2 regions of the Bacillus paramycoides genome follow, and region 1 is predicted to be linked to the other one. Evidence: riboswitches for the same ligand, from Rfam matches in the RefSeq annotation. Region 1 holds a riboswitch; the other holds the start of a gene.
The links. Region 1 has a riboswitch for cyclic di-AMP ahead of AAG068_RS03895 (hypothetical protein). Riboswitches for the same ligand answer to the same signal wherever they lie in the genome.
Positions count from the first base shown of each region.

Region 2: it holds a riboswitch for cyclic di-AMP, as region 1 does, so the genes downstream of both, AAG068_RS09210 (APC family permease) here and AAG068_RS03895 (hypothetical protein) in region 1, are expected to answer to the same signal.

Region 1 covers NZ_CP152427.1:755,347-759,759, reverse strand. The annotation lists gene kdpA (potassium-transporting ATPase subunit KdpA) at 1-1,050, opposite strand, end outside; gene kdpF (K(+)-transporting ATPase subunit F) at 1,070-1,150, opposite strand; gene AAG068_RS03905 (SipW-dependent-type signal peptide-containing protein) at 1,147-1,251, opposite strand; cyclic di-AMP (ydaO/yuaA leader) riboswitch at 1,351-1,495, opposite strand; gene AAG068_RS03900 (hypothetical protein) at 1,757-1,987, opposite strand; gene AAG068_RS03895 (hypothetical protein) at 2,003-2,389, opposite strand; cyclic di-AMP (ydaO/yuaA leader) riboswitch at 2,483-2,630, opposite strand; gene thiD (bifunctional hydroxymethylpyrimidine kinase/phosphomethylpyrimidine kinase) at 2,722-3,537, opposite strand; gene thiF (thiazole biosynthesis adenylyltransferase ThiF) at 3,544-4,413, opposite strand, start outside.
Region 2 covers NZ_CP152427.1:1,772,982-1,777,394, reverse strand. The annotation lists gene AAG068_RS09210 (APC family permease) at 579-2,405, opposite strand; cyclic di-AMP (ydaO/yuaA leader) riboswitch at 2,549-2,695, opposite strand; gene AAG068_RS09205 (hypothetical protein) at 2,835-2,963, shown strand; gene panE (2-dehydropantoate 2-reductase) at 3,018-3,962, opposite strand; partial or broken gene AAG068_RS09195 (hypothetical protein) at 4,138-4,413, shown strand, end outside.

The DNA.
Region 1 (4,413 bases):
CGTATCATGCATCGTATTCACAGCACCTGTTTCGGCAGCTGTCGTTACTGTCGCGTAGAGTGAAGAAAATACCGTTCCAAATCGCACTTCTTTTCCTTCTGTACTTCCTTGTACATGTTCGATACCCATTCCATTTAACGCTGGATTCCCATGTAATTCAGATGTCGTAATCGTTATAAACCCTAGTAAAAACACCATGAATAGTGAAACGAAAAGGATACGTCCTTGCTTTTTATTGCCTACCATTCGTCCGTACGTAAACGGAAGTGCTGTTGGCAATAACATCATAAGCATCATTTGCAAAATATTACTCATTTGCCCTGGATTTTCAAAAGGGTGCGTAGAGTTTGCTCCGAAAAATCCACCGCCGTTATTTCCGAGTTCCTTAATTGCTACGAATGATGCAACAGGTCCGCGTAAAATACTTTGTTTCGCGCCATCAATCGTTTGTGCGGTAACTGCACCGTCTAACGTTTGTGGTACACCAAGTGCGACAAAGACTAGTGCTGCAATACATGCGATAGGAAGAAATACTCTCGTTAATGCTCTCGTAAAATCAACGAAAAAGTTACCAAGTTCTTTTCCAGCAAGCCCTCTTATAAATGCCATAACGAGTGCTAACGTCGTTGCCGGTGCTGCAAACATTAAAAATGTAATTCCAATTAATTGTGATAAATAAGATAAACCATTTTCACCGCTATAATGCTGTAAATTTGTATCCGCCATAAAACTAATTGCTGTATTAAAAGCGAGCGTAGGCTCCATTCCTTCAATGTGTGCTGGATTTAATGGCAATACTCCTTGCAGTCTGAAAATGAAGTATACGACAACAATCATAAATCCATTTAATAAAACTAATGATAGTGCGTATTGTTTCCACGTTTGATTGTATTCTTTCACACCCGTAATTTTAAAAATAAGTTTTTCAAAAGGCCCGAATACTTTATCTAGCTTTTTACTCCCTTGAAAGGCTTTCTCTAAATAAATTCCCGTTGGCTTTGCCACAAGAATAAACAACAGCATTGTAATAACAACTGCGACCCAGATCATAATGAATGACTCCCCCTAATTAAAACTTTTCCGGATTTAATAATGCATACACTAAGTACACCGTAATTGCTGCAACAATAACCGATAAGGCAATCATCATGATTGCTTCCCTTCTTTCACAACTTTATCTGACCAACTTGCAAGACTTGCCATCGATGCGACTAACACAACAAAAATTCCAATCATTACAACATCTAACATAGCTATCCCCCATTCTTTTTTGTAAAAATTTACCATTAAAATATTAAAAAAGAACACTGAGCTCTACTCAGTGTTCAAAAAATGAACAACAAAAAGTAAACCTCCTCTCTAAACGCTTACGAGGTTAGCTGTCGGATTCGGGCCTAAAGAGTAGCCCTACTTTCAAACTGAAAGATTCACCCCAAGTGACGATGCACAAAATTGGTTCCCCCGCTCCATTTCTGGAACTCAGCGATTTTAGGTTTTTTTGGAAATTTTATGAATGATTTATGAGAGTAAATATACTCCTCTATATTTCACTTGTAAAGAGGCAAATTACTGAAAATAAGAAAATATCATTCTATTTAAACGCTTACATTAAGTATTATTAATATCCTTTCATCTATTTTCTCGTATTTTCTTTCTTTTTCATAGAAATGATCTTTTAAATACGAAATAAAAAGAGCGAATGACATGAAGTGCATAGCTTGTTGCACTTCGCATTCGCTCTTTTTTCACTCACTATTTATTCCCCCCGTAAAAAAGCACGTAAATTTCTCCCACGAATATAAACTTGTGACAATTCTGCATGTAATTGCTCATATTCGATAACATCTGTTTTTAAATATAAAGCGTCTTTCGATGGCAATATGATATAGGGCCTTGGAAAAATAGGATCGAGCACCACCAATTCTTGAACTCGCTCTACCGATACCGCCCAACGATTCGCTATATCTCCTAGTAACAACACTTTCATCTTCTTTCCCCCACCCTATTCAAAAAATAAAAAAGAAATATTATCACAATTCGTAAACACGACAAATGTAGCTCCAATTGTTTCATAGAGCCTCGCTGGATATCGTTTATTCCTTGTAACAACAGTAATAGGTGCTTGAAAAGAAAAGCGAATATGTTCTGTAAAGAAGCTAACGATTGGAAGCTCATCACCTAGTAAAATCACCTTCTTAATACACTCACAAATACTAGTAAAATCCTGCTCCTGACTACAACTATACGTCCAATCAAACCCATAATTCCTAACTTCAGCCGCTATCTCTTCATTTGCTGTAAAAATAATTAACTCATGTTGAAATGCTACTAAATCTATTAGACTATTTACCTTACTTTCTTCTCCAACACAAATAAGTGTTAATTCCATGTACCTCATCCTCCTTAGCATAAAAGAAATCAAACATAGATTGATATTCCCCTATACTAATCAGATTGATGAAGTGATGTATCCATCATGGCACCGTCCTCTCTCAAGACGCTTACGAAGTTAGCTGTCGGATTCGGACTTTGAGAGTAGCCCTACTTTCAAAATTGAAAGATTCACCCCTAGTGACACTGCACAAATTGGTTCCTCCGCTCCATATAATTGGACTCAGCGTATTACAAAAAATATATTCTGGCTGATATATTACTCCTGTATTTGGAAAAAGTAAACAGAAAAAAAGTCAGTTACAAAACTGACTTTTCTACTATTCATGCTTATGCTTTATTCAATTTGTATGCAAAATGATTCGTCGGTCCATGACCACTACCAATATTCAATGGCTCTTCAATTGCTATACTAATAAATCGTTTTGCCTCTTGAACTGCCTCTTCCATCGAGTATCCTTTCGCAAGGCCAGCTGTAACTGCTGACGCAAATGTACACCCGCTTCCGTGTGTTTGCTTTGAAGGAATTCGCTCACTTCTAAATTCAATAAACTTTTCTCCATCAAAGAGTAAATCAATTACTTCATTACCTTGATATTCTGCATGTCCGCCCTTCATAAGTACATATTTCGCACCTAATTCATGCAGTACTTTTGCAGCTTCTTTACTATCTTCAACGTTATGAATTTCCAGCCCAGTTAACACTTCTGCTTCTGGAACATTCGGCGTGATAACAGTTGCTACTGGTAATAAATATTCTTTTAATGCTTGTACTGCTTCTTGTTGTAATAATGATGCACCGCCCTTAGCAATCATAACAGGGTCTAGTACAATATTATTCCAGCCAAACTTATTAATATATTCTGCTACAATTTGAATAATTTCGCTGTTAAATAACATTCCTAGTTTCACAGCATCTGGTGTTAAATCCGTACCAATTGAATTCAACTGTTCCGTAATACCTTCTAACGAAACTGGATATACCCCTTGAACGCCAAGCGTGTTTTGAGCAGTAATTGCCGTAATAGCCGTCATCCCATACACACCAAGCTCTTGGAATGTTTTTAAATCTGCTTGAATGCCGGCACCGCCGCCACTATCAGATCCTGCAATTGTTAAAGCTTTATTTACTTTCATCCCACTCATCCTTTTCTATCCAAAATAGCGATGATAAATTGTTTTTGCTTCGCTTATATCCTTCGTTCCATGTACAAGTACACGACCATCTTTAAAAGCAACTAATTTCTTTTCTTCCACAGAAAATGATAATAAATATGGATTTACATTTAAATCATGCACACGATCATTCAGCAGTTCTTTGTATCGTTCAAAATCTATTTCCTCTTTATGAGGTGGTCTAATTTGAACTGTATTTCTCCCGCATAACACTGCTGTTTTCGATGTATTATCTTTATTTAAATACGGATACAATGCATTCTCTCCACACGAAGGACAATTGTGCTTACGAAGCTTTTGCACATTCATACATGAATATTCATTCTTCCATACATCAAACGATACAAGTCCATCTCGAAGCGATTCGTAATCTTCTACTAACAGTTTAAGAGCTTCCGTTACTTGATGAGAAACGACGAGAGATACAGCAGGTGATATAATTCCCGCTGTATCACATGTCGCCCCGCCAAGCGGAATCGATTGTAATAAACAAGATAAACATGGCGTTTTACTAGGAAGAATTGTGTAAGAAAGGCCGTAACTCCCTACACATGCTCCGTAAATCCATGGAATAGAATGTTTTTGCGCTATATCATTTACAATGAAACGCGTTTCGAAATTATCAGTTGCATCAATAATTACATTAACGTTTGTAACGAGTTCTTCTAATTCCTCAGCCGTTACGTCTTGAACGAGAGCTTCTACTCTTACTTCACGATTAATCTCTTCTAGACGTTTCTTTGCCGCTACAGCCTTCGGAAGATTATTTTCCACATCACTCTCTGCGTACAATTGCTGCCTTTGTAAATTACTCCAATCGACATAATCCCGGTCAACAATCGTTAC
Region 2 (4,413 bases), 1.0 Mb from region 1:
TATTAGCAACTATTACTATCGCATTTTATTATTCTATTTTCTTGCACATAATTTGAGATGGTTAAAATAGAGAACGTTCTCACCGCGATCCATGTATGAACCACCTCTCTCAACTTTTATTGCTACAGTACTTACTTATTGTTATAAAACATTTCATATATGATTAGTATGAATAATATTGTATAAAACTTCTATTTTATAGCCATTTCCACATTCACATAGTGAATATATTACATAAAAATATTATTTGTTATAAACTAAAAAACGTACGTAAATATGAAATTTCGTTTTGTTTTTCATGTAAGTTTTGTACTGTAAGGTCATTTAAACACAGCTATTTATATAACGTAAAGAAGTATTTTCATTCCCTTTATTTTCAAGCTTTATTGTCCTTATTCCAAAATATAATCCTCTTCACTTTTCCAATTGAAATATCCATATATCACAACAAAAACCTCTACTTATTTACAGATTCAAAAATTATATCAATATATCTTTTATACTCATATGCAATTATGCATAGTGTATACACAAAAAGGATAGCTTCACTTTCATGAAGCTATCCTTAAAAAATCTTCTTACTTTTTCAAATGATATGGAACTGTCGTAATAACAACATTTCTTTTATAGAGTAAATACGCACGAATGAGTAAACTAGACTGATTATGAAGAATGTTATGCCAACCTTTTTTCGGAATGAACTGTGGTATAACGACAGTAACACGGTAATTTGATTCACTCGCTTTATATTGCACTGTATCAATAAACTTTGTTAGCGGTTGAATAATACTTCTATAATGAGAATGTAAGGTAACAAGTCTTACTTCAGGTTGCCACTTCTTCCATTTCTCTTCAAATTTCTTTTCCTCTTCCCTGTCAAAAGCAACATATACAGCGATAACTTGATCTGCAGAAAGAGACTTCGCATAGTTCAATGAGTTTTCTACCACGTGCGTCATACCAGCTACAGGAACGACAATTACATTTCCTTCAATCGGAACAATCCGTTCACAAGTTTTTAAACTTAGTTGGTCTCCTACTGCATCATAATGCTTCTTAATTCGGTGGAACAAGAAGATAATAACAGGTAAGAAAATAAGGATTGACCATACTTGTGCGAATTTAGTTAAAAAGAACATAATCATTACGATAAAACTAATGACTGCTCCAATTAAATTGACCGTTAATCGTAAAGCCCATCCTTCAGGCTTTTCGCGAAGCCATTTTAATACCATCCCCGTTTGAGAAAGTGTAAATGGAATAAATACACCTACTGCATATAGCGGAATTAAATGTTCTGTTTGTCCTTGGAAAGCTACAATTAAAATAATTGAGGCAACTCCAAGTATAATAATACCGTTTGAGTAACCTAGGCGGTCTCCTCTAATCGTAAACATTCTCGGTATAAATTTATCTTTTGCAAGGTTAACCGCTAATAAAGGAAATGCAGAATAACCAGTATTAGCAGCGAGAATTAATATTAAAGCCGTTGTACCTTGTATGAAATAGTACATGAAATTACGTCCAAATGTTTGTTCAGCAATTTGTGAAACAACTGTTACTTCTTTACTTGGAGTAATTCCGTAATAATAAGCTAAGAAAACAATTCCTGAAAATAAAACGGCAAGTAATGCACCCATTGCAAGCAATGTTTTCGCAGCATTGTTAGGTGCAGGATCCTTAAAGTTTGGAATTGCGTTAGAGATCGCCTCAACACCTGTTAAAGCCGAACTACCTGATGCAAATGCTCGTAACAGTAAGAACAAACTAATACCCGCAACCGGAGTTCCAATTGGCGTGTGTAATGTCGGTGAAACTTGACCAGTTATAATATTATATATACCTACACCAATTAATATAAATAGTGCTAGAACAAATAAATAAACAGGATATGCTAAAACGGAAGCTGATTCCGTTACCCCTCTCAAATTTAATATCGTAATAAATATAACAAATATAATCGCAATGATTACATTATGTGCATGTAAACTAGGAAAAGCTGATGTGAGCGCATCTGTACCTGCTGATACACTTACCGCAACAGTTAAAATATAATCCACTAATAAAGATCCTCCAGCTATTAACCCTGGATTCATCCCTAAGTTTTCTTTTGATACAACATACGCGCCTCCGCCATGCGGATAAGCAAAAATAATTTGACGATAAGATAAAATAAGGGCTGTCAATAATACTAATACCCCAACAGCGATCGGAATTGAATACCAATAAGCAATCGCTCCAAGACCTGCTAAAGCAATTAAAATTTGCTCTGGTCCGTATGCAACCGATGACAATGCGTCAGAAGATAAAATAGCTAACGCCTTCGTTTTATTAAGCTTTTGTTCTCCTAACTCTGTTGATTTTAACGGTCTTCCAATTAAAAATCTTTTAATAGATGAAACCAATGCTGTCCACTCTCCAATAATTTTGTACGAACTTTTCTGCTAGTTACAGCGAATAAACTATTTCCTCAGAAAACAAAAATGTCTACAAGCCATAACGAAATAGACTTGTAGACATTATATTTTTTGTCGCACAAGCTCCACCTTCCTTCTCAATATAACGCTTACGAGGTTAGCTGTCGGATTCGGGCCTATGAGTAGCCCTACCTTTTTCAAGGATTCACCCCATTGGATTAAGAACTAATCCATAAGAACGGGTCCCCCGCACCATGCGGTTTCAGCGATTTAGAAAATTGAAACTGTGGATTATAATACTCCTTTATTTTCAAAATGTAAATAAAAATTTTTAAAAAGACAAAATTTAAATGATTTCGCATAATTCGCCGGTAAACATACATAATGAATACTAAAAAATTGATAAAGGAGACTCACATGTCTAAAGAAAAGAAGCCTATTTTTTCCGATTCCTATTTAGATGCATTAGCAAATGAAATTAATCAATTATACGGTAAACGTGAACAGGAAATAAATTTGACAGATAGAACGAAAAGAAACAAATAAGTTGTCATAAAAAAGAAAGCAATACACTTATATATTGCTTTCTTTTTTATTTTTTCATACATCCAATTCTATTGCTGATTTGTTAAAGGTCATTTCTTCATACACTTTCAAATTTTGATATACCGTACCCAATAATGGTGCTTCTATAGAAAATTGTTCTGCTACATCTAGTAAGTATCCTTGTAAGTGCTCGCCTTCAATGAACGAACCTTTTTCCATATCCCGCTGCATCGATGACTTCATATCATATGAAATTTTATCAATTGTTTTCATATGTTCTTGGGCAATACCATCCTTAACTGGAGCTTTCATAGATCTCATGATTTGCACACATTCTTCAAATAAGTTTTGGATAAAAGCGCGTCCACCTTCGCTTTCGCGAATCGGTCCTATCGGTGCCCGCATTAATGTTGTCACACCCGACATTACAGTAATAAATAAATATTTATGCCACATATCTTGCATAATGTTTTCACTTAAAACAAAACTAGATTTCGTACCTGTAAATGCTTTAGCAATATGCTTTATTCTCTCTGAATCTTGAGGCTTCATTTCTCCAAACACAAGTCTATTTGCAGCACTCGTCTGTACAATCTCTCCTTGATCGTTTAACGTCGTCTCGATAAAGCATAAACCGCCAATCACTTTCTCTTCACCAAATTCTTTTTGTAATAGTGGTACATGTGCGATACCATTTAGTAATGGAATGATGACAGTTCTTTCGCTAACAAACGGTTTTACATCTTGAATTGCCTCGTTTAAGTGATACGCTTTTGTTGAAAATAAAATAACATCAAACTGAGAAGTTTGATCTTCTTTCGTTATTAATTTTAGTTGGAAGGAAAAATCCCCGTTAACACTTCGGATTACAAGCCCTCTTTCCTCCAATTGTTTTTTCCGTTTACTACGAACAAGAAACGTAACATCTTCTCCCTTTTCTACTAAGCGACCTCCAAAAAAGCCTCCAACACCACCAGCTCCTAATACTAAAATACGCATGCAACATCCCCCTTTTCAAAATATAATTTTATAACTTTTCGTATACATAACATTATACATGTCCCCTGCTAAATAAGCTGAATTTTCATACTTAACCAAGTGTAAAACAGTGGTTATTTTCAAATAAATTTGGGCATGTTGTTTTTATAGCATATATGGAAAGGAAACAATGTAAATGGAGGCAATACAAACAATCGAGGAAAAGGATGTAACAACAGCTATATTTCAATTTATATTCCCGTTTTCTTTTAAAACTGGATATGAACAAAATATGTTTCCCTTCTTACAGAAAAATGACTTTCACCCTTTTCGACTCGATCATCTTGAAAATGAAAATACATACTACGGAAAGTTTCAAGTTTCACATCAGAATATGGAAGCATATTATCTTTCATTTACAAATAAAATACTCTTTCCTCACTCAGAACATCAAAAAGGATTGCAGCGTTAT